DNA from 3 places in the Mycobacterium heraklionense genome. Region 3 is predicted to be linked to each of the others. Evidence: riboswitches for the same ligand, from Rfam matches in the RefSeq annotation. Region 3 holds a riboswitch; each other region holds the start of a gene.
The links. Region 3 has a riboswitch for magnesium ahead of K3U94_RS02320 (Rv1535 family protein). Riboswitches for the same ligand answer to the same signal wherever they lie in the genome.

Region 1: another riboswitch for magnesium. It lies ahead of K3U94_RS10930 (PPE family protein); the one in region 3 lies ahead of K3U94_RS02320 (Rv1535 family protein).
Region 2: another riboswitch for magnesium. It lies ahead of K3U94_RS23080 (PE family protein); the one in region 3 lies ahead of K3U94_RS02320 (Rv1535 family protein).

What each region holds. Positions count from the first base shown of each region.
Region 1 is NZ_CP080997.1:2,336,448-2,346,375, reverse strand. It holds gene secA2 (accessory Sec system translocase SecA2) at 1-560, opposite strand, end outside; gene K3U94_RS10965 (ABC transporter ATP-binding protein/permease) at 745-2,679, shown strand; gene K3U94_RS10960 (FAD-binding protein) at 2,776-4,239, opposite strand; gene K3U94_RS10955 (VOC family protein) at 4,292-4,792, opposite strand; gene K3U94_RS10950 (Rv1815 family serine proteinase) at 4,789-5,463, opposite strand; gene K3U94_RS10945 (LysM peptidoglycan-binding domain-containing protein) at 5,580-6,128, opposite strand; gene K3U94_RS10940 (sterol desaturase family protein) at 6,249-7,172, opposite strand; gene K3U94_RS10935 (MgtC/SapB family protein) at 7,221-7,931, opposite strand; gene K3U94_RS10930 (PPE family protein) at 7,953-9,152, opposite strand; M-box (ykoK) riboswitch at 9,589-9,774, opposite strand.
Region 2 is NZ_CP080997.1:4,977,396-4,987,323, reverse strand. It holds gene K3U94_RS23100 (beta-ketoacyl synthase N-terminal-like domain-containing protein) at 1-3,578, shown strand, start outside; gene K3U94_RS23095 (DUF1906 domain-containing protein) at 3,844-4,638, opposite strand; gene K3U94_RS23090 (carotenoid biosynthesis protein) at 4,762-5,664, shown strand; gene K3U94_RS23085 (PPE family protein) at 5,681-6,892, opposite strand; gene K3U94_RS23080 (PE family protein) at 6,907-7,206, opposite strand; M-box (ykoK) riboswitch at 7,496-7,668, opposite strand; gene K3U94_RS23075 (acyl-CoA thioesterase) at 8,087-9,061, shown strand; gene K3U94_RS23070 (SDR family NAD(P)-dependent oxidoreductase) at 9,061-9,882, shown strand; gene K3U94_RS23065 (LLM class F420-dependent oxidoreductase) at 9,907-9,928, shown strand, end outside.
Region 3 is NZ_CP080997.1:485,132-495,059, reverse strand. It holds gene K3U94_RS02330 (cation-translocating P-type ATPase) at 1-3,861, shown strand, start outside; gene K3U94_RS02325 (hypothetical protein) at 3,858-4,133, shown strand; gene K3U94_RS02320 (Rv1535 family protein) at 4,136-4,339, opposite strand; M-box (ykoK) riboswitch at 4,569-4,737, opposite strand; gene K3U94_RS02315 (MFS transporter) at 4,949-6,706, opposite strand; gene thiC (phosphomethylpyrimidine synthase ThiC) at 6,954-8,606, shown strand; gene thiD (bifunctional hydroxymethylpyrimidine kinase/phosphomethylpyrimidine kinase) at 8,606-9,445, shown strand; gene K3U94_RS02300 (alpha/beta hydrolase family protein) at 9,442-9,928, shown strand, end outside.

The DNA.
Region 1 (9,928 bases), 1.9 Mb from region 3:
ACATCGCACTGGTAGGCGGCGCGGCGCTCGGCCGCCGTGGAGTCTTCGGTGATCCACCCGACGGTGACCCCGAGCGCGGTCAACAGTGGACCCATCCACTCGGCGTCGCGGCGGGCCAGGTAGTCGTTGATGGTGACCACGTGCACGTGCCGGCCGCCGATGGCGTACCCGGCGGCGGCGATCGCCCCGGACAGCGTCTTGCCTTCGCCGGTGGCCATCTCGACCACATCCCCGGCCAGCATCCGCAACGCGCCCTGCAACTGAACATCGAACGGACGCATCCCGATGCTGCGTTCGGCGGCCTCCCGGGCGATCGCCAAGAACTGCGGGATGTCCGACGAATCGGCCAGCTCCTTCAGTTTGAGCAGTTGCGCGGCTTTGCGCAGCTGCTCGTCGTCGAGCCCCGCGGCCTTCTTGGCGTACTCGCCGGCCGCCGTGACCTCGGCCATCGAACGACTCTGGTTCTTCTCGGTGCTGGCGCCCAGCAGTTTCCAGAATTTCCCGCTGAGCCGACCCGACTTGGTTCGCGTTCCGGAGACAGTCTTGGAGGTGTTAGCCACAGCACAACGGTACGCGGTGGCCAGCGCTTGCAAGCCGGGGGCACCGTCGCGTCGGCGGGTCGTCGCGGCAATGCTTATCCGGCGCGACACCGCACTGCTGCGGTAGGTTTCGCACGGGATTTCTCGATTCGGAGACCGGCCGCGATGCGAGTGCGGCGATACGGACGGCAAGGAGACATCGGCAGTGGACTCGAAGCTGTTCAATCCATCCATCGACTGGGCGCATGCGCTGCCCGATTCGCTGGTGTGGATCGTGCTGGCCTGGACCATCAGCGCCGTCAGCGTGCTGGCGGTGGCGGCCCTGCTGCGGGTCAGCACCCGGTGGGGACGCCAGTTCTGGGAGATCAGCGGTGCCTACTTCAGCGGGCGTGACAGCCTCCGGGTCTGGCTCATGTTGGGCGTGCTGCTGCTGTCGGTGATCACCGCGGTCCGGCTCAACGTGCTGTTCAGCTTCCAGGGCAACGACATGTATTCGTCGCTGCAGACCGCCTTCCAGGGCGCCGCCGGTGGCGACGAGGCCGTCAAACAGTCCGGTGTGCACGGGTTTTGGGTGTCGATCGGCATCTTCAGCCTGATGGCGGTGCTGCATGTGGCACGGGTGATGCTCGACATCTACCTGACCCAGCACTTCATGGTGAACTGGCGTATCTGGCTCACCGAACGGCTTACCGGGGACTGGTTGGACGGGCGGGCCTACTACCGGGCCCGCTTCGTCAAGACGCCACTGGACCCCGCCGTGGGTGAGGCCGTCGAAGGCGCGATCGACAACCCCGACCAGCGCATTCAGCAGGACATCGACATCTTCACCGCGGGCAACGGCGCCAACGCCAACGCACCGGCCAACGGCACCGGCAGCACGCTGCTGTTCGGCGCAGTGCAGTCCATGGTCACGGTTGTGTCGTTCACCGCCATCCTGTGGAACCTGTCGGGCACCCTCACCGTCTTCGGTTTCGACATCCCCCGGGCGATGTTCCTGATCGTCCTGCTCTACGTGGCCATCGCGACCATCGTCGCGTTCTGGATCGGCCGGCCCCTGATCCGGCTGAGCTTCCGCAACGAGCTCACCAATGCCGCCTTCCGGTATGCGCTGGTCCGGGTACGCGACGCCGCCGAATCCGTGGCGTTCTACCGGGGCGAGATCGCCGAGCGGCTCCAGCTGCGGACGCGGTTCAACGAGATCATCGCCAACTACCTGAAATTCGTGAACCGGACCATCGGGTTCGCGGGCTGGAACCTGTCGGTGAGCCAGGCGATCGTCCCGTTGCCCTGGGTGATCCAGGCGCCACGGCTGTTCTCCGGGCAGATCATGTTCGGTGGGGTGGCGCAGACCGCGACGGCTTTCGGCAATATCTCCGATTCGCTGTCCTTCTTCCGCAACGCCTACGACAACTTCGCCGGCTACCGTGCCTCGATCATTCGTCTGCACGGGCTGGTGGAGGCCAACCGCGAGGCCCGCGAACTGCCCGAGATGCTGGTCAAGCCCAGCGCCGACGACACCGTTGCCCTTGAAGGCGTCGAGGTGCGCAACCCCGAGGGTGTCCCGCTGATCGAGGCGCTCGATCTGCACCTGGGAGTCGGTGACGCGCTGATGATCGCCGGGCCGTCCGGCAGCGGAAAGACGACCCTGTTGCGCAGCCTGGCCCAGCTGTGGCCGTACGCGTCGGGCACCCTGCGACGTCCCGACGCCGACAACGAAACGATGTTCATCTCACAGCTGCCCTACATCCCGCTGGGCGACCTGCGGACCGTGGTGGCCTATCCGCTGGCTCCGCAGGAGATCTCCGACATCGCGTTGGTCGATGCGCTGGGCAAGGTCCTGCTTCCCCATCTGATCGACCAGCTCGACACCGTCGAGGACTGGGCCAAGGTGCTCTCTCCCGGTGAGCAGCAGCGGGTGGCGTTCGCCCGAATTCTGTTGACCCGGCCCAAGGCGGTGTTCCTCGACGAGTCGACGTCGGCGCTCGACGAGGGGTTGGAGCTGACGCTGTACCAGCTGCTGCGCACCGAACTGCCCGACACCATCCTGGTCAGCGTGAGTCACCGGCACACCGTTCGCCAGCACCACAAGCACGTGCTGGAGCTGCTCGGCCAGGGCCGTTGGGATCTCTCGGCGGTCTAGGCCCACCCCCACCCAGCCGAGCTGGGGGCACCTCCCGCTCGCGGGGGAGCGTGTCCCCGGCCGACACGCCGTGGCGCACACCGGGTTTACGCACCCTCACGCCAGAGTGGCGCGCTCCGCGGCGTGCGCGCCGGCCCGGCGGCCGAAGAACGAGCCCTCCCCCAATTGGGTCCCGCTGGCGTAGCCCTTGCCGTCCTGAGCGATGTTGGCCGCGCAGGCCCCGGCGGCGTAGAGCCCGGGTATCGGCTGTCCGTCACCGCGCAACACTTCGCCGTCCACCGACGTCGCCAGCCCGCCGATGGTGAAACCGGCGTACATCGCCTTGCCCAGCGACAGGTCGAACGCGCCCCACGGTCCGGTGTCCTGCGGGGCCAGGAACGGCGGCTGCTTGTGAAAGTCCGGGTCCTCCCCGCGCGCCGCGTAAGTGTTGTAACGGTCCAGGGTCGCCACCAGGTTTCCTTCCGGAATACCCAGGGCTGCTTCCATTTCCGGTACCGTCTCCCATCCGTCGATCAACGGCACCAAGGGCACATGCGGCTTGCGCATGTGCGCCTCGTCGACGATCAGGAACGCCGCACTGTCGGGCTGGTCCATAACGAACCCCGAGGTGCGTGAGTGGTAGGAGTCCTCGGCGACAAAGCGCTTGCCCTCTTTGTTGACGATGATCCCGGTGAGCAGGATCGAGGGCGGGTAGACGGGCGCGGTGATGAATATCTGGTCCATGTGCTTGGTGGCGCCGCCCACCGACATTCCCATCCGGATGCCCAGTCCGTCGTCGTAGGTGTTGCCCAGCACGAACGGCTTCTCCGCCAGCTTCGGCGTGTACTGGGCGACCATCTCCGGGTTCATCACGAAACCACCGGCGGCAATCACCACCGACTTCGCTTTGATGACACCGCTTGCGGTGAAGTGCTTCCAGGTGACACCCACGACGGCGCCGGAGGCGTCGGTGACCAGACCGGTGGCACCGGTCTCGTAGCGGATCGTCACACCGAGGCTGTCGGCCCGCTTGAGCAGCAGGTCGATCGCCATCTTGGCGCCCTGGGTGTCACCGGGCACCGGAACCTTGTGCCCACGCGGCGCCGGAACGGCCTGGTTCAGAAACGGCCACACCTTCTCGTTACCGGTGAACATCAGCCCCTCGGTGTTGGGCTGGATCACGGCCTTCTCCGGGTAGTAACTGCGCTCGAACGCAATTCCGAGGTCTTCAAGCCAGTTGAAGTGCTCGACGCTGCCGTCGCAATAGGCCCGGATCTTGTCGTGCTCGGGTTCGCGCGACACCGCGACGAGGTACTTGTACATCTCGTCGGCAGAGTCGGGATGCCCGGTCGCCTGCTGGACCGCGGTGCCGCCGCCGAGGTAGAAGTGGCCGCCCGCCATGGCGGTGGTGCCGCCGGCCTCGGCGGCCCGCTCCAGTACCAGTACCTGGGCCCCGGCTGCCGCCGCGGTGACGGCCGCGCAGCCGCCGCCGATGCCGAAGCCGATCACCACGACGTCGAACTCGTCGGACCACTCCGAAACCGTTTCGGCACTGGTGGTTTCCGGGATCTGGGTGCTCATTGCCGCCACTCCTCCTCGTCGCCGGCGCTACTCCTGGGCGCCGCTGCGGTGCTCACCGCTGCTCCTGTTTGATGTAGTCGAAGACCGACCGGATCTCGGCTGGGATGTAAGCGATCTCCAGGTAGGGGATGCCGGCGTCCGGCGCTGAGACGTACGCGAAATGCATGCCTCCGGGCATCACGCCCCGGGCAACCACCTGGGCGCCCCGCTCGGCGGCGTCGTTCAGCATAACCTCGAAGTTTTCGGGGTCCTGGGCCTCGATGCAGACATGGTGCAGGCCCGGCCCGCGGGAACGGAGAAAGTCTTCGTAGAGGCTGCGCCCGCGCACCGGTGCGATCAGCTCCAACTGCATGTCTCCGACATAGCTCAGGGCGATGTCCGCGACGAAATCCGCCGGCTCGCCCAGGTAGCTGCAGGTGTCCGGGGCGAAGTGCACCCCCGGCATACGGACCCATTTCCGCACACCCAGCAACGCGGTCAGGGTCGATTCGGTGGCGTCGAGATCTCCTGTGACCCAGGCGATCTGGATGGGTGGGCGGGGTGTCGGGGTCATGGCAGCGGGTTCGGCACGCCGACGTCTTCGCGGACCTGTTGGGAGATCGCTGGCCACGAGACCGCGGCGGGGAATTCGCCCCAGACACTGTTGAACAGCCCGACGATCCGGGCCGGGCCGGAGTCGCGCGTGACATACACCGGACCGCCGGAGTCACCCTGCTGACTGCGAACACTGCGCGTCATGGTGAACCAACCGTTGTTGACCCGTTCGACGGTGCCGCAGGTCTCTCCGGTGACAATGCCGAAGTGGCAGACCGGTTCACCGGGGTTCAGGACGTGGTCCGGGCCGGCCTGCAGCTGCAGACCACCCGGCAGAACGTCGTTGACGTCGACATCGTCGGCCAGCACGATCGACTCGTAGTCGGCAATCACCTGGTCGGTATTGACCGTCGAACCATTGGGTGTGTTGTCGCGAAAGGTCGCCAACCTGCCGATGACCGCCCCGCCCCGGTCGGTGACGGTACCGCTCCCCCGGCAATGCCCGGCGGTGAAGGCCACCCGCAGCACCGGATCGACGTAGCCGAGAGTGCAGACGTGGGTGTCCTGGCGGATCTCCATCCCTGGGAACACCAGCACCCGATCGGCTCGGGCCGGAGATACCGCCGGGCCGGCAACCGTCGCACCGACCCCCAGCAGCACCGCCAGCACCCGCGCAACGAGCCTGGGCAACCGTCGACTCCTATCGTTGAGGGCCGGTTTCGGTCCGGCCCGACCACGCCACCGCGGCACAGCGCGGCGGCCCGGCCCCATGGGATCCGGGCCGCCGCGTCGGCGTTGCGCGGCGATCAGGGGATCGTCAGCTCCTGACCGGGGTGGATCAGGTCAGGGTTGGCGATACCGCTGGCCTCCGCGATCTGCGGGTACTTGTTGCCGTCGCCGTAGAACCGCTCGGCGATGGCGAACAGGGTGTCACCGGCGACCACGGTGTACGTGCGCGCCGCAGGTGCTGCTGCCTCCTCCACGGGAGCCTCTTCAGCCTTGGGCTCCTCGGGCGGCGGGGCGTCGGTCTCGGTCTTGGTGGACCAGGCCGCACCGTCGGCGGCGTACAGCACCAGGTTGCGGTCGTCCTGCAGAACCAGCTTGACGTCCTTCTTGCCCTTGGTGTCGGTGTGCCAAATCGGCTTGTCGGCGGTGTACAGCACGAAGTTGCCGTCCGCCTGCACCTCGGCACGCACCACGTCGTTGCCGTTGGTGCCCGACGCCCAGATGGCTTTGCCCCGCGCCGCCAACACCAGGTTGCCGTCCTCCTGCAACGTCAGGGTGTAAGCCCCGTTGTTGGAGGTCAGCGACTCGCCCTTGACGAGCTTCTTTCCTGCAGTGAGCGTGTCTCCCAAGCTCTGTGCCACGTTGTCCCCTTCTTATCGGCACGCCGCGACCTTGACTCGTCGGGCGTTGTCGCTCGGATGCGACGCTAGTCAGCCTAGGCGAACACCCGCCGGTGCGCCCTCATTACGTCAGGGCAATCTCGGCGCCGAGGCGGCGGCCGTTTCCGCGGCGACGGGCTGCCAGCCGGGCGGCCCGAAGAGGTAACCCAGCCGATCGCGCCACCGGGTCGCGCTGCGCACATCGGCGATGATCGAGGCGTACTCGTGGAATTGCAGGGTCACGATGTTGAACGTGTCGACGGGCTTGGTCAGCCCGTAGTGCGGGCGAAACCGTTCGGGAGCGAAGGTGCCGAACATCCGGTCCCAGATGATGAGGATTCCGCCGTAGTTGCGGTCCAGGTACTCCGGGTCCATGCCGTGATGCACCCGGTGGTGCGACGGGGTGTTGAAGACGAACTCCACTGCCCGCGGCAGCTTGTCGATCCGTTCGGTGTGCACCCAGAACTGGTAGACCAGGCTCACCGAGAAGCTGGCGAACACCATCCACGGCGGAATACCCAACAGCGGCAACGGAATCCACATCAAGATCTCGCCGCTGTTGTTCCACTTCTGACGTAGCGCGGTGGCGAAGTTGAAGTAGCGGCTGGAGTGGTGCGCCTGATGCGTCGCCCAGATCAACCGGACCCGATGGGCGATGCGGTGGTAGCTGTAGTAGAGCAGGTCCACACCGACGAGTGCGATAACCCAGGTGTACCAGCGCGTGGGCGACAGATGCCACGGCGCCAGATAGGTGTAGATCGCCGCGTAGCCGAGCAGCGCGATGAATTTCCACCCGGCGGTAGTGGCCATGGACACCAGGCCCATCGAGATGCTCGCCCAGGCGTCCCGGGTTCGATAGGCACCGGCGGGCGCCCGCTCCGCTTCGGACTGTTCGAGCTTGCGTGCGGCGAACCATTCCAGACTCAGCAGCAGGAGGAAAAAAGGCACGGCGAATATAACCGGGTCCCGCATCGGCCCCGGCAGCACCGACCACACGCCCGCGATCGCGTCCACCGTCTCCTACCTCCGCAACATCAGCCTAGACACCGCGACGGCCACCAATCAGTCCGGCGACAACGATGACTGATCCTCGGCGTGCCACTGCACCGCGTAGACACCGGGCTGCAGGGACAGTTCGGCGACCAGGCGCTCCAGCCGGTCCGGCGCCCGGCTGTCCGACAGCATGGACGCGGTGAGCGCGATGTTGTCCTCGCCGGCACGAACGGTGTGAATCCCCCGCAGAATCAGGTCGTTGCTGGCGGTGTGTTGCACGATCTGGGCGCGCAGGTACTTCTCGGACTTCGGCCGGCAGATCACCTGCACCTCATACGGCGACTGCGGTTCGTCCTCCTCCACGTGCTGATCACGGTCGATGAGCCGTCCCAGCGGCCGCAACAACAAGTGGGTACCGACGATCGCACCGGTGCCGATCAGCGCGAACACCAGGTCGCCCGCCGCGGCCAGTACACCCACGGCGGCCGAACACCACAGGGTCGCCGCGGTATTGAGCCCGCGGACGTTGAACCCCTCGCGCAGGATCACCCCGCCGCCGAGGAAGCCGACCCCGGACACCACGTACGACGCGACGCGGGTGGAGCTGGGTTCCACGGCGACGGCGTACAGCACAAACAGCGTCGCACCGGCAGCGACCAGCGCGTTGGTACGCAGCCCCGCCATCCGCGCACGCCACTGTCTCTCCAGCCCGATCAGTGCACCGCAGCCCAGCCCGACAGCCAGTCGCAACGTGAACTCGGCGACGCTCAGCGTCTGCATGACGTCAACGATGACACACCGCTAGCCCGCGACCACCGGCCGAGCCATCACCGTGGGCTTGAAGCCGTACCGTGGAGCGGCGAAACCGTAGTTGCGGCCCTGACCGGCGCCGGCCAGCGGCACACCGGGCATCCCGGCGGCGCCGGGCTCCGGTGCATGCGCGGCGACCGTCCAACCGGTGGCCGCGACCGAGGTCCCCGGAGCCGCGGTCGTCGGAACCGCGGCGGCCCACGACTGCGGCACCGACAGTCCCCCCACTGCTGCTGCGTGGCCCATGCTCGCCGAGGCCGCACCGATGCCGGCGTTGGGCAGCCCGGCACCCAGCGCCCCCAGGCCGCCGGGTCCGAGCATCCCGGGAAGCAGCATGTCCATCGGGTCGACTGCTCCCAGGCCCAGCGGGTCGGCGGCAGCCAGGGCGGCACCGCGGATGACGGCGATGTCCGCTCCGGCCTGCGTGATTCCGGCCAGGCCCATCGGGCTGAACGAGCTGCTCATCAGGTTGGTCATCGCGTTGCCCAGATCCCCGGCACTGATCACTTCGCCGCCTGTCGTCGGCGCGTCCACCGGCGTTGCGAGGGCTTGCAGCGCCTGCGGTGTGTTCGTCATCGCCTGCGACAGGGCGGATTGGGCATTGGATGCAGCCGCTGTGCCGGCGGCCTGGGAGGTCGCACCCTGCTGTGCGGCCTGCCCCGCGGGGTCGGCAACCTCGTGCGGCGCGCTGAACGGCGTGACCTTGGTGGCCGCCGCCGACGCTGCCGCGTAGCCGTACATCGCGGCGGCGTCCTGAGCCCACATCTGGCCGTAGTGCGCCTCGGTGGCCGCGATCGCCGCAGCGTTCTGACCGAGGAAGTTGGTCGCGACGAGCGCTGCGAGCTGGGACCGGTTGGCGACGATCAGCGGCGGCGCCACCGTCATCGCGTATGCCGCGTCGAACGCGGCGGCCGCCGCCTTGGCCTGGATAGCGGCCTGCTCTACCTGGGCGGCGGTAGTGCCCATCCACACCATGTAGGGCGTGGCCGCGGCAGCCATCGCGTTGGAGGCCGGTCCCATCCAGCCTTCACTGACGAGTCCGTTGATGACGCCCTGGTAGGCGAACTCGGCCGCGCTGAGCTCGGCGGCCATCTTGTCCCATGCCGCCGCGGCGGCCATCATCGGTCCCGAACCGGGGCCGGTGTAGATACGTGCTGAGTTGATTTCCGGCGGAAACGCTCCGAAGTCCATGGCATTGCTCCTTTTTGGTGGTTTTTCGGCCACGAATGGCTGGTCTAGGGGGATGTGCAGGCAGGGTCGATGCCCGATATGTGTTGCGGCCGTGCTCCGGACGGCAGGAGAAATCGGGACAGCGGTCATAGCGACATACCGGAGCCGGTCATACCAAGTCGATTGCTTGCTCGACGAGAAGGACGAGCTACCAATCGATTTCAGGGCATGCCGAAGCCTGGCGCCTTCCGCTGCGGGAGGGAACGCCAGTCGACGAGTTCAGCGCCGGTGCGAATCAGATGGTGAAAGCAGCACCGAGATCGAAGGAGACGAACATCGATCTCGGATAGGAACTATCACTCGGACTCAATGTCGCTCTCACCTCCTCTCGGCCTGGGCACGCGCGGGTGCCTGCACGTATGCACGACGAGGTGAAGTAACCCGGCAACAACCGGGATCCGCACCCCTCTCGTCAGAGCTTCGGCACTGCACGGCGTGTCCTGGCCTGCGCAAATGTGCAGACCCGGAAGCCACTTGGGCTCAACCCTTAATCCGGGAGGAGCTGTCCTGACCCGGGGCGTCTTTCGACGTTCGGGGTCAGTGGCCTATATCCGTGCAGACGCCTCACCTAACGAGGTGCTTGCTTAACCATAGTGCACCAGTGGGGTGGCAGGGTCAATCCGAATCGCCGGGCCGCCGACGGTCTATCGCAGATCCTGACGCACTGGAGGTGAAAACGCTTGTGCTCGGCCGAAATAGGCAGTCCACGTAAAGCAAAACGCGGCAGCGCACCCGTG
Region 2 (9,928 bases), 570 kb from region 3:
TCGAGACCTACAAGCTGCGCTGCCGGGGCCAGGTCACGCCGCAGTCCCGGGAGGTCGTCTACGAAGTCTTCGTTCGCGAGGTGATCGCCGGACCCGAGCCGACCCTGTTCGCCGACCTGCTCTGCACCGTCGACGGGCTGCCCGCCTTCCACTGTGAGCGGATGGGCCTGAAACTGACACCCGGATGGCCGATGGACTCCGGCGCCAAGGAGCTCGAAGGCTACGTCGAGCCCAAACCGGTCGCCGAAGTCAACGGGTTCCGCTACGACTACCAGGCGATGCTCGCCAGCGCGATCGCCAAGCCGTCCATGGCGTTCGGGCCGCTGTTCGAGAAGTTCGACTCGCCCCGCAAGGCGGCCCGGCTGCCCGGCCCGCCGTATCACTTCATGTCGCGGGTCACCGAGCTGGTCGGCGAGACCGGCGTGATGAAGGCCGGCGCCGAGGTCGTCGTGGAGTACGACGTCCCCGCCGACGCCTGGTATTTCGCCGAGAACGGCGCCGCCAACGGGCACGAGACGATGCCCAACGCGGTGCTCATGGAGGTCGCCCTGCAGCCCTGCGGTTGGCTGGCCAGCTACGTCGGTTGCCCGCTGGACGGTGAGGCGGACCTGTTCTTCCGCAACCTGGACGGGACCGGGACCCAGCACCGCGAGGTCACTCCGGCGACCGGAACGCTGCGAATCCACGTGAAGCTGAAGAGCCTGGCCAAAGCCGCGGGCACCATCATCGTCGGCTTCGACGGAGAGATCACCGCCGACGACGGACCCGTCTACACCTTCGACACCGTGTTCGGCTACTTCAAACGCGAAGCGCTGCAGAACCAAGTTGGGCTCCCGGTCAGCGACGAACAACGTGCCGCACTGGCGCAGGCCTGCGAGGCCCCGGTGGTCGACTTGACCACCCAACCCGCCGAGTTCTTCGGCGCGGGTGCACGGTTGGCGGACCCGATGCTGCTGATGGTCGACCGAGTCACCGGCCGCTGGCCCACCGGCGGCGCCGCCGGACTGGGACAGTGGCGCGGCGTCAAAGACGTCAACCCCGGCGAGTGGTACTTCAAAGCGCACTTCTTCCAGGACCCGGTCCAACCGGGATCCCTGGGCATCGAGATGCTGTTGCAGGTCCTGCAGTTCGGGATGCTCGACCTCGGACTCGGCAAGGAAGCCGGCCCGTCCGCACGCTTCGAGCCGGCCGCCCTGCACGACGCCATGACCTGGCGGTATCGCGGCCAGATCATCCCCACCAACAAGCAGATCACGGCGCAGGTGGAGATCACCCGGATCGTCCGCGAGGACGCCGGCGTCCTCGCGGTCGCCGAGGCATCGCTGTGGGTGGACAACAAGCGCATCTACACCGCGAGCAACCTGGGCATGCGCATCGTCGCCGGCACCGGGGAAGGGCGCTCCTCGGTCGGTGCCGGCACCATCACGACATCCGCTCCGGCCGCGGTGTCGGCGGGAGGTGCAGTCGCGGCGGCCGCGACCACCACAATGGAAGTCACCCTGGATCCGGTCAGCGACTCCTGGATCGTCGATCACTGCCCGACCTATGTCATTCCCTCGCTGCCGATGATGTCGGTCATGGACCTGTTCGCACAGGCGGCAGCCCGCGCCACCGGCGGAGCCAAGGTTGTCGAGGTCACCGATGTCCAGATGGTTCGGTGGGTCGTGGTCGACTCCCCGAAGCAGCTGCGGGTGGTGCTGGAGCAGACGCAGCAGGCCGGGTGTTTCCAGGGCCGACTGGAGGTCTGGCGTGATGCTCCGCGAGCAGAGTTGTCCCGCTGGGAGATTCACGCGCACGCCGTCGTCGCCACGGCCGCGCAGTACACCGGTGCACCGGAACCGCCGGCCCCGCTGGAAGGTGCGGTGCCCTATGCCAACCCCTACGACGGAACCGTGTTTCACGGTCCGGCCTTCGCGGCCCTGACCGATGGCGCCCGCATCGGCCGCAACGGCTCAACCGGAACGCTCGCGATCGACCGTTGCGCCGTTCCGGCCGGCGAACTGCAGCCGGGACTGCTGGACGGCGCGTTGCACGTGGTACCGCACACCGCTATGAGCGTGTGGACCACCGACACCGCCGACCCCGCGTCGTATGCCGATGCCCGCGACCCCGATGTCGGATTCCCGCGCCGCATTCTCTCGGCCCGGTTCTACGCCGACGCTCCCGTGGCGGGAACCGTTGATGTCGAAGCCCGATTCGTGGGCTTCGACGACGACGAAGGCCGCATGCCGACATTCGACCTGTGGCTCAGTGCCGACGGAAAACCCTGGGCGCGCATCCGGATGGCCGAGTTTCTGCTGAGCAAGGGTCCGCTGGCCGAGGTCGGCGGTCCGGAGCGCCGCGCGTTCATGGGGGACCGCCAGCCCGTCCCCGGATTGTCGCTGAGCGAGCGGCTCGGGCGCGGCGTCCTCGAACTCGACACTGCCCGGATGGCAACACTCGACTGGTTCAAGGGCACCCTGCAGGCCGTGTACGGCACGGACAGCCAAGGTGATTCGCTGATGGTCGACATCGTGACCAAGGAGGCGGTGGCAGACGCCGTCCACAACGCGATTCACCCCTCCCGGGTTCAGATCGTCGACGGGCAGGTGAGCTGCCCGGCGCTGCCGCTGGAGCGCATCACGGTCGAGGTCGAGAAACTGCGGCCGGGAGCGTGTCGCGCGAGCGCGTCATCGGTGACCGACTGGGAACCGGTCCGAGCCTGGTGGACCGAGAGCGCGGGGATGCCGGACGGCTGGTTCGGTGAGTTGGCCCTGGGGGCGGTGCTGTCGCGCTACGTACGACACGTCGTGGTCACCGATCCGGCGGCGATGGCGGCGGTGCGCGGCCGGCCCGTCCTCTTGCTGGCCAATCACCAGGTGCAGGTCGAATCGTTGCTGGGCACCACCATCGGATCGTGGCTGACCGGCACGAAGGTCGTCACCATCGGCCATGCCAAACACGAAACGGGCTGGGTCGGCAATCTCTTGCGGATGATCGATACGGCGGCCGGCAAGGAGCTGGGGCATCTTCGCTATTTCGACCAGCAGCAGCCCCAGGAGTTCTTCGGTCTGGTCGATGAGCTCAAGCGCGAAGCCGCGGCCCTGGGAGTGTCGGTCATGGTGCACGCCGACGGGACCCGCAGCGTGAGCTCGGGCCAGCGGGTCGAGCGGCTGACGTCAACATTGCTGGACATGGCGATCGAGATGTCAATGCCGATCGTGCCGGTGTACTTCGCGGGCGGTTTACCCGAGGAGCCGTTGCCGCACAAGCTCGAAGTTCCCTACGGCCATGCCGCCCAGGACTACATTTTCGGCAGGCCGATCCTGCCCGAGGAGCTGCGCGGTCGGCCATACGCCGAGTTGCGGCGTTACGTGATGGATGCCATCAACGCGCTCGCACCGTTCAGCGATGCGCCGCATCCACCGAACTACGATGTGGAGAGCCGGATTACCGCCGCTGCCCCGGGCGCCTCGCCGCTGGAGTCGGTGTGGTTCTGCATCGAGGACGCGCTGGATTCCCTGCCCGTCGACTGGCGAAACCTGGTCACCGACGATGACTGGGAGACCGTCAAGGCGGCTGAGTTCAGTTCGTCCTGACTCAGAGGCTGGGTGCCGGCCTCGCCGGAGCCTTGTTGACGCCGGCCGAGGCGGGCGGCTAGCTTAGGGGCGATCGCGGCACGGCCGTCCAGCTGCGCAGCTGGGCGTAGATCGGCCTTCAACGAATCGTGACCAACCAAGTCTTCGCAGACAGGAGCCCACTTATGGCGTCAGCATCTCTGGGCGTCTACACGTGCCTCGCGTGTGTCGTGTTGCTTACCCTGGCACTCTTTTTGTCCAGCAAATCCTGATCGGTCGCACGACCTCACGGATGTAAATTCCACTGGCCGCAGTCCTGGGCCAGGACATCGTTGACGTCGACTTCGATCCCCCCGACGATCGGCCCCGGGTTTGAGGCGGTACTGACTATCCGCTGATAGAGCACCGCACCGGGGTCGACCTGGCCGCGCGACCAGGATCGGGTCTGCCAGGCCCACCGCTTACCGGGTGTGCGGGAGACCCCGATGACACCGTCGGCGGCCGCCCACTGGCAGACGTTCACGCCTCCGTAGACGCCGGTGCGCTGCACTCCCAGTACCGAGTTGATTCCCCGAAACCATTGCAGTGCCACGGCGTTCCAGGTGTTGCGGTCGATGTCGTCGTCGACGCTGAAGAAGATCGGCGCACTGCGCCCGCCGCCTGCCGCGGTGTGCAGCTGCCAGGCGGTCTGCGCGTCGGAGACACCGCCGGGGTATCCCCGGGTGAAATCCGACGGTGCCGTCCCGCCCGGCTTGCCGTACTGGTAGTTACTGACGATCACCAGTCCCGCGGCGGTCAGCGATTCGGCGTAGGGCCGGGTGATCGGCTTGGCGCCGAAGTGCGAACCCGGCCGCGACGTCGACACGTAGTTGATGACTCCGGCATGACCGGCGGCCCGGATGTCCTGCGCCGGAATCTGGCGCATGGCGTAGTCGATGAGCGTGGGAGCCGCAGCCGACGCCGTCGGCATTCCGGTGGCCGCTGCGCCCAGCCCGGTGAGCGCCGCGGCGGATGCGTACCGCAGTGCGTCACGTCGGGAGACGTGGTTCCGAGGGCGGGAAGTCCGCGGAGAGTCAGGCACGGGCCGATGTTAACAATGTGGCTGCTGTTAATGGTGTTGCCCGCGCCGAGCGCGCTCGGACGCTTTTCCGCAAAGATCGTCGCTTTGCCCGGAAGACGAGTCGTCGGCGGATACGATTCGTGCGTGTCGACGCCGGTCAGCAGTACATCGCCGACGACTCCGCGCGCACCCGAGGTCCCGCTGGTGGTCGCGGGCTGGTGCGTCGTCGCGACCTGCTTCGCTGCGATGGTAACGACCGCTTTGACTGGCGGATCATCGATATCGGCTGTCGCCGAAGCCATCTCGGGCGCGGCGTTGGCGGTGTTCGTGTTGCTCCATACGCTGACGCTCTACAAACCCGCCGGCGCCGTCGCCTACTTGGCCATCGCGGTGACCGTGGGATTCGGCCTGGAGGCGTGCAGTCTCGCGACCGGCTTCCCGTTCGGCTTCTACACCCATCACGTGGAAGGACCCCGTGCGTTCGGCGTGCCGTTCACGGTGGTGGCGGCCTGGGCGATTCTGGCCTGGGTGGCGTGGATTCTGGCCCGGGTGATTGTGGGCGAGTTCCGGAGCCGGACGCTGTCGGTCGTCGTGACACCCGTCGTCGCCACCCTGATCGTCGGCGGCTACGACCTGGTGATCGACCCGATCGGGGCCTACGTGCGTCAGATGTACTCCTACCGGTCACCGAGCGGGGTTCTGGGCGTGCCGTTGAGCAACTACGTCGGCTGGGTGATCACCGGGTGGGTGCTGTTCCAGACATTTGCCCTGATTGAACGACGGTGGCGACGCGAACCCAGCTCCGTCACCCGGTCGGCGCTGTTGATGCCGGCCGTCATCTGGTTCGGACTCGGCCTGCAGGTGAACCTCGGGCTGCTGCGCGCGGGCGATGCCACGACGACGATCCAGGGCACACCCGTTGCACTGGCCGACATCTATGAGACATGCGCTGAGATGACGTGGTTCATGATGGGCCTGGTCGTGGTCGTCAGCGTGGTCCGGCTCTATCAAGGCACGCCGGCGGCGTCGCCGGAGATCGCCGACTAAAGGCGCACACGGGCCGCTACCCGACCACGATGGGACGCGGCATGACGGTGAGCTTGACCCCATAGCGCGGTGTGCCGAGACCGTAGCCGCCGTGGCGGCCGGCGCCACCCGGAGGAATCGGGGGAGGCATGGCGGTCATCGACCTGCTTTCCGGGGCGACGGTCCAGCCGCTACCCGTCCCGGCGGTGGGAGCACCTGTCGGGGTGGCCGCCGCCCAGCTGGGTGGCGCCGACAACGAACCGACCAGGGTGGCCTGGCCTACACCGGCAGCCACCGGGGAGCTGGCGCCGCCGGCAGCGCGGCCGGCGGCCTCCAGCCCACCAGGGGTCGCCGACGCCAGTGCCATACCGGAGGCCGGGCCGAGCCCGCCGCGGGACAGGGCGGCGGTGCCGCCATCCATGCCGCGTGCCAGAAACCCGAGCGTGGCCAGCCCGGAAAATCCCTCGATGTTGCCGCCGGGGTCGAAAATGCCGGTTGCGGCGATGGTGTTCCACAACTGGGCGTTGATATTCAGACCCGACCCGTCATCGCTGCCCCAGGTATCCCCGAAGAGGCCGTCGAAGAATTTGGTCCAGTCCCAATCGGGTGACAACGGCGAGGTGCCCTCCGCCGGCGACGCCATGCTCCGCAACGCATTGGGCAGCTGGGCGTGGGCATCGGTGGGGCCTACGCCTCCGGCCGCCTGCCCGCCCTGGTCGTCTGCGTTGGTGGTTTCCGGCGCATCGGCGAAGGGGATCAGTTGTGTGGCGGTAGCGGAAGCCGCGGCGTAGCCGTACATCGCGACGGCGTCTTGCGCCCACATCTGGCCGTAACGAGCTTCGGCCGCTGCGATGGCCGCGGTGTTCTGTCCCAGCGCGTTGGTCTTGACCAATGACGCCAGCAGCACCCGGTTGGTCTCGATGGCCGCGGGCGGCACCGTCATGGCGTGGGCCGTGGCATACGCCTCGGCCGCGGCGTACGCCTGTGCCGCAGCCTGTTCGGCCTGCTCGGCGGTCACGCTCAGCCACACAAAGTAGGGTTCGGCCGCCGCCGCCATCGCCGATGCCGATGGCCCCCACCACCCTTGACTGGATAGGCTAGCGACCAACCACTCGAAAGATGTTGCTGCCGAGCGCAGTTCCGAGGCCAGCAGATTCCAGGAGGCCGCAGCGGCCAACATCGGCCCCGATCCCGGTCCGGCGTACATCCGTGCCGAGTTGATCTCCGGTGGAATTGATCCGTAGTCCATTACCCAAAATCCTTTCAGTAGAACGAGATGACGTTCGCGGCGTCGGTCGCTGCGTATGACTGCGCGCTGCGCTGCAGCGTGTTCACGAACGTCTCGTGCACCGCAGCGGCTCGCTTGCTGATCGCTTGGTACACCTGGGCGTGCCGTGCGAACTGAGCTGCGGTCAGTACCGAGACCTCGTCGGCGGCGGCGGGAATCACGCCGGTAGTCGGCGCTGCGGCGGCGGCGCTCTGCGCGGCCACCGTATATCCGACGCCGCGCAGATCGGCCGCTGTCGCGGCCAGTTCTTCGGGCAAGGCGGACACAAAAGACATCGGAAATCTCCCTCGAGAAGGCATGACGAATTACGCTGCTAAAAGCGGATATTCGCGCGTCACGGCAGCGCACGTCCACGATGCGGACAGCGCTGATACGGTACGGCGCGAACCGGTTCAGAAGGTGAAAGCAGCGCCGGGGCAGGATTCGAACGAAATGATCGTCGAACTCGGATAAGGACTATCGCTCGGACTCAATGTCGCTCTCACCTCCTCACGGCCAGGGCACACGGGGATGCCGTTGCGGCGGGCACATCGGGACAAACCGAACCAGCGCGGAGTCGGCCGGACGGCACCCCTCTCGACAGAGTTTTGGCACTGCACGGCGTATCCAGCCATAGGCCGAAAGCCACTTGGGCTCAACCCTTAAGCCGGGAAGAGCTGTCCTGACCCTGGGCGTCTCTCGACGTTTGAGGTCAGTGGCCTGTATCCGTACAGACGCCTCACCTAGCGAGGTGCGTTCGCGGCCATGGTGGCATCAACGGTGGGGGTAGTCAACTCGAACGAGCAGCTCCGCATACCCAAATGCGTTGCCCAAAAAGGCCAATGCACCTCGAAACTCGCTGTATGACAGTGCTATTCGCAATGTAGAGAAATTTGCCCGCCGCAGGAACACGCCATACCGGCGAAATCCTCGACATGGCGACGGTGGTGAACCACACGAAATACCAACGGATCCCGAGTCCAGCTGATCGACCGAATGCTCGGACGGTGTCGTAGACCGACGATTCGGTGGATCAAGCCGTGCTACCTTCGAAATGGCCGGCGGCCGATCCCTACGCACGTGGTTTCCTGAGCACGGATCGCGTCCGCCCTTGACCTGAATCACCCCATTTACTTAAATGGGCTAGCAGTCACATCAGCGACTACGGAGGAACTTGTGCAGACGTCGGCGTCCGAGGTCTCCGTTGGTTCCGACTACTGCGGTCCCCTGCTCGGGTCCGGCAGCCAACTGGAACGCGCCACGCACGACGCCCTGGACAGGCTGCAACAGGTGTTGGCTCTGCACCCTTTGGGCGCTGACCGATTCCGGGCGGGGAACGAGGCCGGCCGGTTCGGCAGAATCTTCGGCGGCCAGCTCATCGCCCAGGCGATGGCAGCGGCCGCGGCCACGGTGCCCGAGCTCACCGCCCATTCGATCCATGCGTCGTTTCTGCGCCCCGGCGACTCCGCCATACCTCTGGAGATCGTCGTCGACCGCACCCGCGACGGGCGCACCATGTCGGCGCGGCAGGTCACCGTACAGCAGGACGGTCGCACCCTGATGGTGGCGACGGTGTCCTTCGACACCAGCCCCGACAGCACTGACACCACCCCCGTGCCGCTGCCCGGACCCGAACCGGAAGCCCTGCCGCTGCTGCAGCACTGGGTACAGCATGCCCCGCCGTACCTGGCCGGGCGGGGTAACACCTGGATCGAACGACCCCCACCACTGGAAGTCCGCACTGCCGAAGCGCCCGTCTTCCTCGGCGGCGCACAGGCGCCGGGCCCGCGTACACATTGGATGCGGTTGCCACGTGAGATCGACCGCGACGCGCAGCTGCACGCGGTGCTGCTTGCCTATGCCAGCGATTACCTACTGGTGGACACCGCATTTCGTGCCCACCCGGAGCCGGTCGACCATGCCACGCACACCGGCCTGACCCTGGACCACAGCGTCTGGCTGCACCGTCCGGTCCATTTCGATCGATGGCACCTCTACACCCAGCAGACCGTCGCCACGGCCGGCCACCGCGCCCTGGTGCACGGCACCATGGTGGATGCCGCCGGCCGCCATGTGGCCAGCACCGCTCAAGAAGTCCTGGTCCGGCCGATAGCCGAGGCGCCCGGACGACAGAAGCCCGAGGATCGGTAGTGGTCCTGCGCAGAGCGGCGTCGACGCTTGATGGACGCGTAGCCGTCATCACCGGGGGCGGTTCGGGGATCGGCCGCGGTATCGCCGAGAGCTTCGCGGAATTCGGCGCCCGGGTGGTGATCTGGGATCGCGACACCGATGCGGCCCGAGCGGCCGCGGAGCTGGTCGGCGGCCACGCCTGCGCAATCGATGTCCGCGACCCCGATCAGGTCGATGTGGCACTGGCGGAAACCCTTGCCACGGTGGGCTTGCCGACGGTGTTGGTCAACAACGCCGGCGGGGTGTTCTTCTCCCCGCTACTGGACACCGCACCCAAGGGGTGGGACACCCTGATCCGCTCCAACCTCACCCAGGTCCTGCTCTGCACACAGCGCGTCGCGCAGACACTGGTCCAACACGGCGCGGCGGGCAGCATCATCAATGTCGCCAGCATCGAGGGCACCCGTGCCGCGCCCGGCTATGCGGCCTACGCGGCGGCGAAAGCGGGTGTCATCAACCTCACCAAAACGGCGGCTCTGGAATTGGCGCCGCACGGCATTCGGGTCAACTGCCTGGCCCCGGACCTCACGCTGACCGAAGGTATCGAACGGGTCGGCTCGGCCGAGATGCTGGCCGAAGCGGGCCACATGATTCCGATGGGCCGCCCCGGTCATGTCGACGAGATGGCCGGCGCCGCGGTCTTTCTGGCCGGCGACCTGAGTTCGTATGTGACCGGCCAGACGCTGCATGTCGACGGCGGAACGCACGCGGCGGGCGGCTGGTACCACCATCCCGACAGTGGCGATTACGTTCTCGGTCCGTCACGGCCTACCAACACCTAGCAACTCCACGCGCAGGAGGGCCGTATGCGGTTCGCTTTCACCTATC
Region 3 (9,928 bases):
ACCGATGCGCTGTTGGCACTGGCCAGCGCCGGCGTGCACACCCTCAACACCGCGCCGACCGCGCTGGCGGTGGACCTGTCGGTAGAGGCGATGCGCGCCGGGGAGGAACGCGCCGAGGCGCGGGCCTGGCGCCGCCGAGAACCGGAGCTCGCCGAGCACGCCGAGCATCCGCCGGTCGCCGTCCCGGAGCGGCCGGCGCCGCGGCCGCCGGGGCCGGTGGAGCGGCACCTGACCCGCAGCGCCTGGGCGCAGGTCGTGGGCGCCGGGGTGATCGGTGCCGCGACCCGCAACCCGGATCTGGCCGGGACGGCCGCCGCGGTGACCGCGCCGAAGGCCACCCGCACCGCACGCGAGTCGTTCGCCGCCACCCTGGGCCGCGGCCTGGCCGATCGGCACGACACCGTCGTGCTGCGGCCGGGCAGCCTGCGTGAGCTCGACCGCGTCGACACGGTGGTCATCGATCCCCGAGTGCTGTGTGGCGAGACGCTGCGGGTGATGCAGGTACGCGGCGCCGACGACGACGAACTGCGCGCCGCGTGGGCGCAGGCTCAGGCCCGGCTGAACGACGCCGACCTGACACCGGGATGGCATCGCATCGGCCCGCGCTCCGGTGTGCAGGCATCGTTCCAGCCCGCGCTGCTGCCTCTGGCGTCCGCGGTGGTGACCGAGGCCCGCCGCGCCGACGTCGAAGTGGTCTCGGTCGAGGCCGAGGCGCTCGGCGAGCTGCGTCCGATCTTCGACGAAATCCGGCCCCTGGACGGTGCATCGATCGACCAGGCGCTGGCCGCCGCCGTCGCCGCCTACCAGGCCGACGGCCATGACGTCGCGGTGCTGTCCTCGGTGGCCGTCGAGGCCTTGGCCGCGGCCGACGTGGCACTGGGCGTGCTGCCGGGACAGGGCGTCCCGCCCTGGTGCGCCGACGTACTGCTGACCGACCTGGCTGCGGCGTGGCGGGTGCTGCATTCCTTGCCCGCCGCCCGTTCCGCCAGCCATCGTGGCGTCGAGATCGCCACCGGCGCTACCGCATTGGGCTCGCTGCTGATGCTGCCCGGGGTCCGCGGCAGCGGGCCGGGTCCGGTGACCACGGGCGCGGCGGCCGGCGCACTGTCGGGTTACTGGCTGGCCCGCCGGGCCGTGGACGCCGCGGTGCCCCGGCCGGCGGCCGTGCACGAGTGGCACGCGATGTCCGTCGGCCAGGTACGGGCGGTGTTGCCGCCGCCGGAGCTGGCGGAGCCGGCCACGCCCCACCATGCGCCGGCCGCGGCGGCTGCGCTGGCGGCAGTGGATCTGGCGCGCCGCGGCGCGCAGCGGACCGCGCCGCCGAGAATGCTGCGGCAGTTCGCCCAAGCCGTGCGCAGTGAACTGTCCGACCCCATCACGCCGGTGCTGGCGCTGGGGGCCGCGGCCAGCGCGGTGCTGGGTTCACCCGTCGACGCGATGCTGGTCGGTTCGGTGCTGGGCGGCAACGCCATGCTGGCCGCCGCGCAGCGACTCATCGCCGAGCGCCGGCTCAACGTCCTGCTGAACGAACAGATTCCGGCGGCGCGCAAGGTCCTGCCCGACGGCAGTCACTGCGAGATCCCGGCCGAGGAGCTGCTCCCGGGAGATGTGATCGAGGTGCACGCCCACGAGGTGGTGCCCGCTGATGGCCGGTTGATCGAAGCGATCGATCTGGAGGTCGACGAGTCGTCGCTGACCGGTGAGTCGCTGACCGTGGTCAAGCAGGTTGAGGCCACGCCCGGTGCCGATCTGGCAGATCGGGAATGCATGGTCTACGCGGGGACCACCGTGGTGACCGGAACCGCAGTGGCACTGGTGACCGCGAGCGGCGGCGACACCCACGGACGACGGGCGGCCGAACTGGTGGCCGGCGATCAGTCCGCGATCGGGCTGCAGCATCAGCTGAGCCTGCTCACCAGTAAGGCATGGCGGATCAGCCTGGCCGGCGGTGCGCTGGTGACCGGCCTGGGCATGGCCCGCCGGATCGGGTTGCGTCAGGCGGTGGCCAGCGGCATCGCGGTCAGCGTCGCGGCCATCCCCGAAGGGCTGCCGCTGGTGGCCACCCTGTCCCAGCAGGCGTCGGCCCGACGGTTGACCAAAGCCGGTGTGCTGGTGCGGGTGCCGCGTTCGGTGGAGGCACTCGGCCGCGTCGACGTGGTCTGCTTCGACAAGACCGGAACGCTGAGCCGCAACCGGCTGCGGGTGTCGCAGGTGCACCCGGCGGCGGGCTTCACCGACGACGACGTGCTGCGCTTCGCGGCCAGCGCGGCCCCGGTGTCCAACGGCACCCGCCACGTGCACGCCACCGACACCGCCATCGTGGAGGGCGCCGCCGCAGCGGGAGTGGCCGGTGCACCCGAGGGACCCGCCGCGGCACATCTGCCGTTCCGCTCCGGGCGCCCGTTCTCGGCCTCGGTGCGGGGAACCGAACTGACCCTCAAGGGCGCCCCGGAAGTGGTGCTGGCGTGCACCGGGGCGGGCCCGGCCATCAAGAAGTCGGTGGCCGCCCTGGCTGCCGAGGGCCTGCGGGTGATCGCGGTGGCCCGCCGGGACTTGACCCCCGCGCAACGCATGGCGCTGGGTGCGGATCCCGAGCCCGACGAGATCGCCGAGTACTGCCGCGACGGGCTGACCTTCGTCGGCCTGCTCGGGCTGTCCGACACTCCACGCGACGAGGCCGCCGAACTGCTCGCCGACCTCAAGCGCCGCCGAATTCCGGTGCGGCTCATCACCGGCGACCACCCGCTGACCGCCACCACGATCGCGCGGGAGATGGGCCTGGAGGTCGACAGCGATCAGGTGATCAGCGGTGCGCAGTGGGATGCGTTGTCCCGCAAGGGCCAAGAACTTGCGGTGGCCGAGCGCGTGGTGTTCGCCCGGATGTCTCCGGAGAACAAGGTGCAGATCGTTCAGACTCTGGAGCGCACCGGCAAGGTGTCGGCGATGGTCGGCGACGGCGCGAACGACGCGGCGGCGATCCGGGCCGCCACGGTCGGGATCGCGGTGGTCGCGCACGGCAGCGAAGCGGCCAGCACCGCCGCCGACGTGGTGCTGCTCGACGAGCGGATCGACACCCTTCTCGACGCGCTGGACGAAGGCCGTGAACTGTGGCAGCGGGTGCAGGCCGCGGTGGCGGTGCTGCTCGGCGGTAATGCCGGCGAGGTGGCGTTCGCGATCATCGGTAGCGCACTGACCGGCCGCTCGCCGCTGAACGCGCGCCAGCTGCTGCTGGTCAACATGTTGACCGACGCGCTGCCGGCCACCGCGCTGGCGGTCAGTTCGCTCAACGAGCAGGCCGCCGCCGGCGGGCACGGCCCCGACGAGCGTGCCCTGTGGCGCACGGTGGCCGTACGCGGTGTGACGACGGCGTCGGCCGCAGTGGGCGCCTGGGGGCTGGCCTCGGTCACCGGGCGTCCGCAACGGGCCTCGACGGTGGCGCTGGTGTCGCTGGTCGCCACCCAGCTGGGCCAGACGCTGTTGGATTCGCGGGATCCGCTGGTGGTGGCAACCGCTGTCGGCTCGCTGGGCGTGATGGGGACGTTGATCACCATCCCGGGTGTCAGCCAGCTGCTGGGTTGCACCCCGATCGGGCCGTTGGGCTGGGCTCAGGCGCTGGGGACGGCAACGGTGGCCACCGTCGGCGCGGCTGTGGTGCCCCGGATGCTGTCGGGGTTGCAGGAGAACGCGACCAGGCCCAGGGAGTTCATCGTCCCCGGGCCGCGGCCACCGAACCGCCCGCAGCCGTCCAACGGTCAGTCCGCGCCGCGGCTGCGGCTTGTGCACAATGAAGACACTGACTCTCGCCGCGGAACGGTCGCGGCCCGATCATCCGGCGATCCGTCGCCACCAGGAGGCTCATGATGGCGGACAAGCCGCGGCGCAGCGCATCCCAGCGGGAGGCAGTGGCCCACATTCGCGAGGCAGAGGGATTCGCTGTCGAATTGCCGCTGTTCGGCAAGGTGACGGTGCCGCGGCCCGAGCAACTGGCCTACTACGGCGGGCTGGCGCTGCTGGCCGCCTTCGAGATCATCGACTGGCCGGTGGCCCTGGCGGTGGCTGCTGGCCACATTCTGGCCAGCAACCACCGCAACGAGGTGCTCGAACAGCTCGGTGAAGCCCTGGAGGATGTCTGACCTCAGTTGTTGACGGTCAGCACTCCGACGCGCCACAGGAGTGCATACATCTGGTGCAGCGGGCCACTGAGCAACCGGGTGGTCATGTCGACCAACGGGTCCGAAGCAGGCGCCACAGGCGCGGCAGGGCGGCGGTCCAGCTTCTTCGCCGTGCTGATGGCACGCGGGGCCGGAGCCGTGATGTCGGTGTAGGCGATTGCAACCATGATGGCCTCCTAGTCGCGTAACGGCGCTACGCGCTCAGCTGGGGGCCGGAATCGTGGCTCAGCTGGAGGCGGTCTGCGACCGTTCGGATGGGGACGGAACAGATGTCAGATATCGGCTCGGACTATCACCGGAACTCATTCGTCCCTCACCTCCTCTCGGTCGCGGGCGCGCAGGAGCGCGCCGGTTTCACCGCATGCTTTGGGAGGCAGCCCCGACGACTGTCGGGAGACCGCACCCCTCTCGTCAGAGCTTTGGCACTGCACGGCGTGTCCCGATACGGGAAGCCACTTGGGCTCAACCCTTAAGCCGGGAAGAGCTGTCCTGACCCGGGGCGTCTTTCGACGTTCGGGGTCAGTGGCCTATGTCCGTGCAGACGCCTCACCTAACGAGGTGCTTGCACGGTCCATAGTGCACCACCGACGGGGCGCGGTCAACTCCACCCCATTCGGGCGTGGCGAGCGCCTCTGACGTGCAACGATGCCGCCAAACCCCCTGCGCACGAGGTGTCACACCAGTCACTTTGGTACCAGAACGAGACCGTTACGGCCCGGTTCTGCGACCAACGCGCAGCGCCGGAAAGAAGCCGAACAGCGCCCTGGAGACGCGGTTTAGTCCTTGAGGTTCAGCGGCTCGACGGCGTAGCGCCCCGGCGTCCGCCACGACGCGAGCGCGCCGAGCAGCATCATCACGGCCGCGGCGGCGAACACCACCGCCAGGCCGGCGTGGAACGGCCCGGAGATCAACTGCGGGAAGAAGCTGTGCCCGGTCAACGTCTCGGCGTCGACACCCGGCGCAGACAAAGCACCGGAGGGCCCCAGCAGCTCGGCGATGGGGTTGTAGCCCAGGAACGCCGCGAACAGGCTGCCCACCGGCGGGGTGTTGGCCACCTGATCGGCGACACCGGCAGAAACGCCCTGCTGCTGCAACCCGGCGCCCAGGGCCGCCGGCAGTGTGTGGGCCAGTCCGATCACCATCAGCGAGAAGAAGATTCCGATCGACAGCGACGTGCCGGCGTTGAAGAAGGTGGCGCGCACGCCCGACGCCGCGCCACGCTGGTCGGCCGGGACACTGGACATCACCACGGCACTGTTGGGCGCGGTGAAAATCCCGCCACCCAGGCCGTTGACGAAAACCAGCGCCGCGAACACCCGATAGTCGAAGTCCACCGGCAGCAGCACCAGCCCCACGAACGTCGCCGCCATCAGCACCATGCCGCCGACCGTGAACGGACGGGCACCACGGCGGTCCGACAACGAACCCGCCACCGGGCCGGCCAACAGGAACCCCGCCGTCATGGGCAGCAGATAGATACCCGCCCACAACGGCGTCGACTCGTAGCTGTAGCCGTGCAGCGGCAACCAGATGCCCTGCAGCCAGATGATCAGCATGAACTGCATGCCGCCGCGCCCGACCGCCGACAGCAGCCCGGCCAAGTTGGCCATCCCGAACGCCGGAATCGCGAAGAGCCGCACGTCGAGCAGCGGGGCGGCAACGCGCAGCTCGATGAAGCAGAACAGCACCAGCAGCGCCACACCGAGCCCCAGCGAACCCAGCACGGCCGGACTGGTCCAGCTGGTCGGCGACGAACCGTGTGGCTGAATGCTGTAGGTGATGGCGGTCAGCACCACGGTCAGACCCAGCCCGAGCGTCGCGGTGCCCGCCCAGTCCAGCTTCGCCGGCGACCGCTCACCGAGTTCGTACAGTGAGCGCAGCGACCAGACGGTGCCCAGCACTCCGATCGGCACCCCGACCCAGAACACCGCACGCCAGTCCCATTCCGACAGCACGCCGCCGATCAGCAGACCGACGAAAGACCCGGCGACCGCGGCCACCTGGTTGACGCCCAGCGCCATGCCGCGCTGATTGGCCGGGAAGGCGTCGGTGAGGATCGCCGAGGACGACGCCATCAGCATCGCCCCGCCGACACCCTGCACCACCCGCCAGGCGATCAGCCACTGGGCGCCGCGGCCCATGTCGAACGGATCGATCGACAGCGCGATCGCCGCGACGGTGAACACCACGAAGCCCAAGTTGTAGATGCGCACCCTGCCGAACATGTCGCCGAGCCGGCCGAAAAACACCACCAGCACAGCCGACACCAGCAGATAGCCCATCAACATCCACAGCAAGTAGCTGACGTTCGCGGGCTCCAGCGGGTTCAGTCCGATGCCCCGGAAGATCGCCGGCATCGAGATCAGCACGATCGAGCCGTTGATGGTGGCGAGCAGTACGCCCAGGGTGGTGTTGGACAGCGCGACCCACTTGTAGCGCGGGTGGTCGCGGTCGTAGCGCAGTCGTCGGCGAGCGGTGGCGACGGCGCCCGGGTCTTGGACGCCGGTGTTCACCTGCTCTATCTGCGCCGTCATCACTCTCCCAGCTAACTCTGCCCCGAGCACATATGTTAGCTAAGCAAACGATCAGTTACCTAATTCTCGTCGGGCACCCTCGGCGCCTTACGCCGACTGCTGTGCTGCGATAGCGTGGCAGTGCACGAATCGCCAGTGCAGAAATCACCAAGAACCGCGGGAGCGCAACCAGTGCGCTGAGAGGACGGCCGGGGCCGTCGACCGTACGAACCTGACCGGGTCATGCCGGCAAGGGAGAGGAAGAACTATGACCGACGTCTTGAACGTCCAGGTGAAGCCGCAGGTCACCACCGGGCCCATCCCCTACAGCGAGAAGGCCTACCGAGAGATCGAAGCTCCCGGCGGCGTGACCATGAAGGTGCCGTTCCGGCGCATCAACCTGACCACCGGTGAGCACTTCGACGTCTACGACACCTCCGGTCCCTACACCGACCCCCATGCCGACATCGATCTGCACCGCGGCTTGCCGCCGCGGCCGGGTGTGGTGACCGACCGCGGCACCCAACTGCAGCGCGCCCAGGCGGGCGAGATCACCGCCGAGATGGCCTTCATCGCCGCCCGCGAGGGAGTTCCCGCAGAACTGGTCCGCGACGAGGTCGCCCGCGGGCGGGCGGTGATCCCGGCCAACCACAACCACCCCGAGCTGGAGCCGATGATCATCGGCAAGGCGTTCAAGGTGAAGATCAACGCCAATATCGGCAACTCCGCGGTGACCAGTTCGATCGCCGAAGAGGTGGACAAGCTGGTGTGGGCGACCCGGTGGGGCGCCGACAACGTCATGGACCTGTCCACCGGAAAGGACATCCACGAGACCCGGGAGTGGATCCTGCGCAACTCGCCGGTGCCGATCGGGACCGTCCCGATCTATCAGGCGCTGGAGAAGGTCAACGGCGACCCGACCAAACTGACCTGGGAGCTGTACCGCGACACCGTGATCGAGCAGTGCGAGCAGGGCGTGGATTACATGACCGTGCACGCCGGGGTGCTGTTGCGGTATGTGCCGTTGACCGCCAAGCGGGTCACCGGCATCGTGTCGCGCGGCGGCTCGATCATGGCGGCGTGGTGCCTGTCGCGCCATCAGGAGTCCTTCCTGTACACCAACTTTGAAGAACTGGCCGACATCCTGGCCAGCTACGACGTCACGTTCTCCCTCGGCGACGGGCTGCGGCCCGGTTCGATTGCCGACGCCAACGACGAAGCCCAGTTCGCCGAGCTGCGCACCCTGGGTGAGCTGACCAAGATCGCCAAATCCCGTGGCGCGCAGGTGATGATCGAGGGTCCGGGCCACGTCCCGATGCACAAGATCGTGGAGAACGTGCGGCTGGAAGAGGAATGGTGCGACGAGGCGCCCTTCTACACACTGGGACCGCTGGCCACCGACATCGCACCGGCCTACGACCACATCACCTCGGCGATCGGCGCGGCGATCATCGCTCAGGCCGGCACGGCGATGCTGTGCTACGTGACCCCCAAGGAGCACCTGGGGCTGCCCGACCGCAAGGACGTCAAGGACGGGGTGATCGCCTACAAGATCGCCGCGCACGCCGCCGACCTGGCCAAGGGACACCCGGGAGCCCAGGATCGCGACAACGCACTGTCCAAGGCACGCTTCGAGTTCCGCTGGTATGACCAGTTCGCACTGTCCCTGGACCCGGACACCGCACGCGAGTACCACGACGAGACGCTGCCCGCCGAGCCGGCCAAGTCCGCGCACTTCTGCTCGATGTGCGGCCCGAAGTTCTGCTCGATGCGGATCAGCCATGACGTGCGCGACTACGCCAACGAGCACGGCCTGCAGACCCAGGACGACATCGACGCCGCGATCCAGAAGGGAATGGACGAGAAGTCAGCCGAGTTCGCCGACCACGGCAACCGGGTGTACCTGCCCATCTCCTCCTAGTGGATTTCCTGCCACTGGCCCCGCCGGGGGCGACGCCGGTACGGATACTCACCGTTGCCGGATCGGACTCCGGCGGCGGCGCGGGCATTGCGGCCGATATGCGCACGTGTGCGTTGCTCGGGGTGCACGCCTGCGTCGCGGTCACCGCTGTGACGGTGCAGAACACCGTGGGAGTCAAGAGCTTTCATGAGGTTCCCGCCGACACCGTCGCCGCCCAGATCACGGCGGTGGTGCCCGACATCGGGATCCAGGCCGCCAAGACCGGGATGCTGGCGTCGGCGCAGATCATCACCGCGGTGGCCGCGACATGGCAAGAACTCGGGCTGACGGTCCCCCTGGTGGTCGATCCGGTGTCGGCCTCCATGCACGGCGATGCGCTGCTGGCGTTGTCGGCGCTGGATGCGCTGCGCGACACTCTGTTTCCGCTCGCAACCCTGGTGACACCGAACCTGCACGAGGTGCGGCTGCTGGTCGGGATCGAGGTGGTCGACGCCGCATCCCAGCGCGCGGCCGCGCGAGCGTTGCATGCCCTGGGACCGCGGTGGGCGTTGGTCAAGGGGGGGCACCTGCCCTCGGCGGAGCACAGTCCGGACTTGCTCTATGACGGCACCGATTTTCTGGAATTCCCCGGACCGCGGGTGGCCACCGGCGACGACCACGGCGCCGGCGACACGCTCGCGGCGGCCTCGGCGGCCGCGCTGGCCCACGGGTTGTCCGTTCCGGACGCGGTGGCGTTCGCCAAGCGCTGGGTGACCGAGTGCCTGCGCGCCGCCTACCCGTTGGGCCACGGGCACGGACCCGTCTCGCCGTTGTTCCGGTTGGGGCTGGACGCCTCGTGAGCCTGGAGGAAATAGCCGGTTTGGACGGGCTAGCTCATCGCCCAGACGGCACGCCCGCGGGAGTGGTGTTGCTGACCCACGGCGCCGGAGGCGACCGGGATTCACCGATGCTGCAACGACTTTGCGACCAGTGGTCGCGTCGCGGTTTCCTGGCGATCCGCTACAACCTGCCGTTTCGGCGGCGTCGTCCCAAAGGCCCGCCGTCCGGGTCGGGCACCGCAGATCGGGAGGGCATCACCGCGGCGATCGGGTATGCCCGCGCGCTGGCCGAGGGTCCGCTGATCGTCGGTGGGCATTCCTACGGCGGCCGGCAGACCTCGATGGTGGTGGCCGCCGGCGACGTTGCGGTCGACGTGCTGACACTGTTTTCCTATCCGCTGCACCCACCGGGCAAGCCGGAGCGCACCCGCACCGAGCACCTGCCCCAGATCGGCGTACCGACGGTGTTCACGCACGGCAGCTCGGACAGCTTCGGCACCTGCG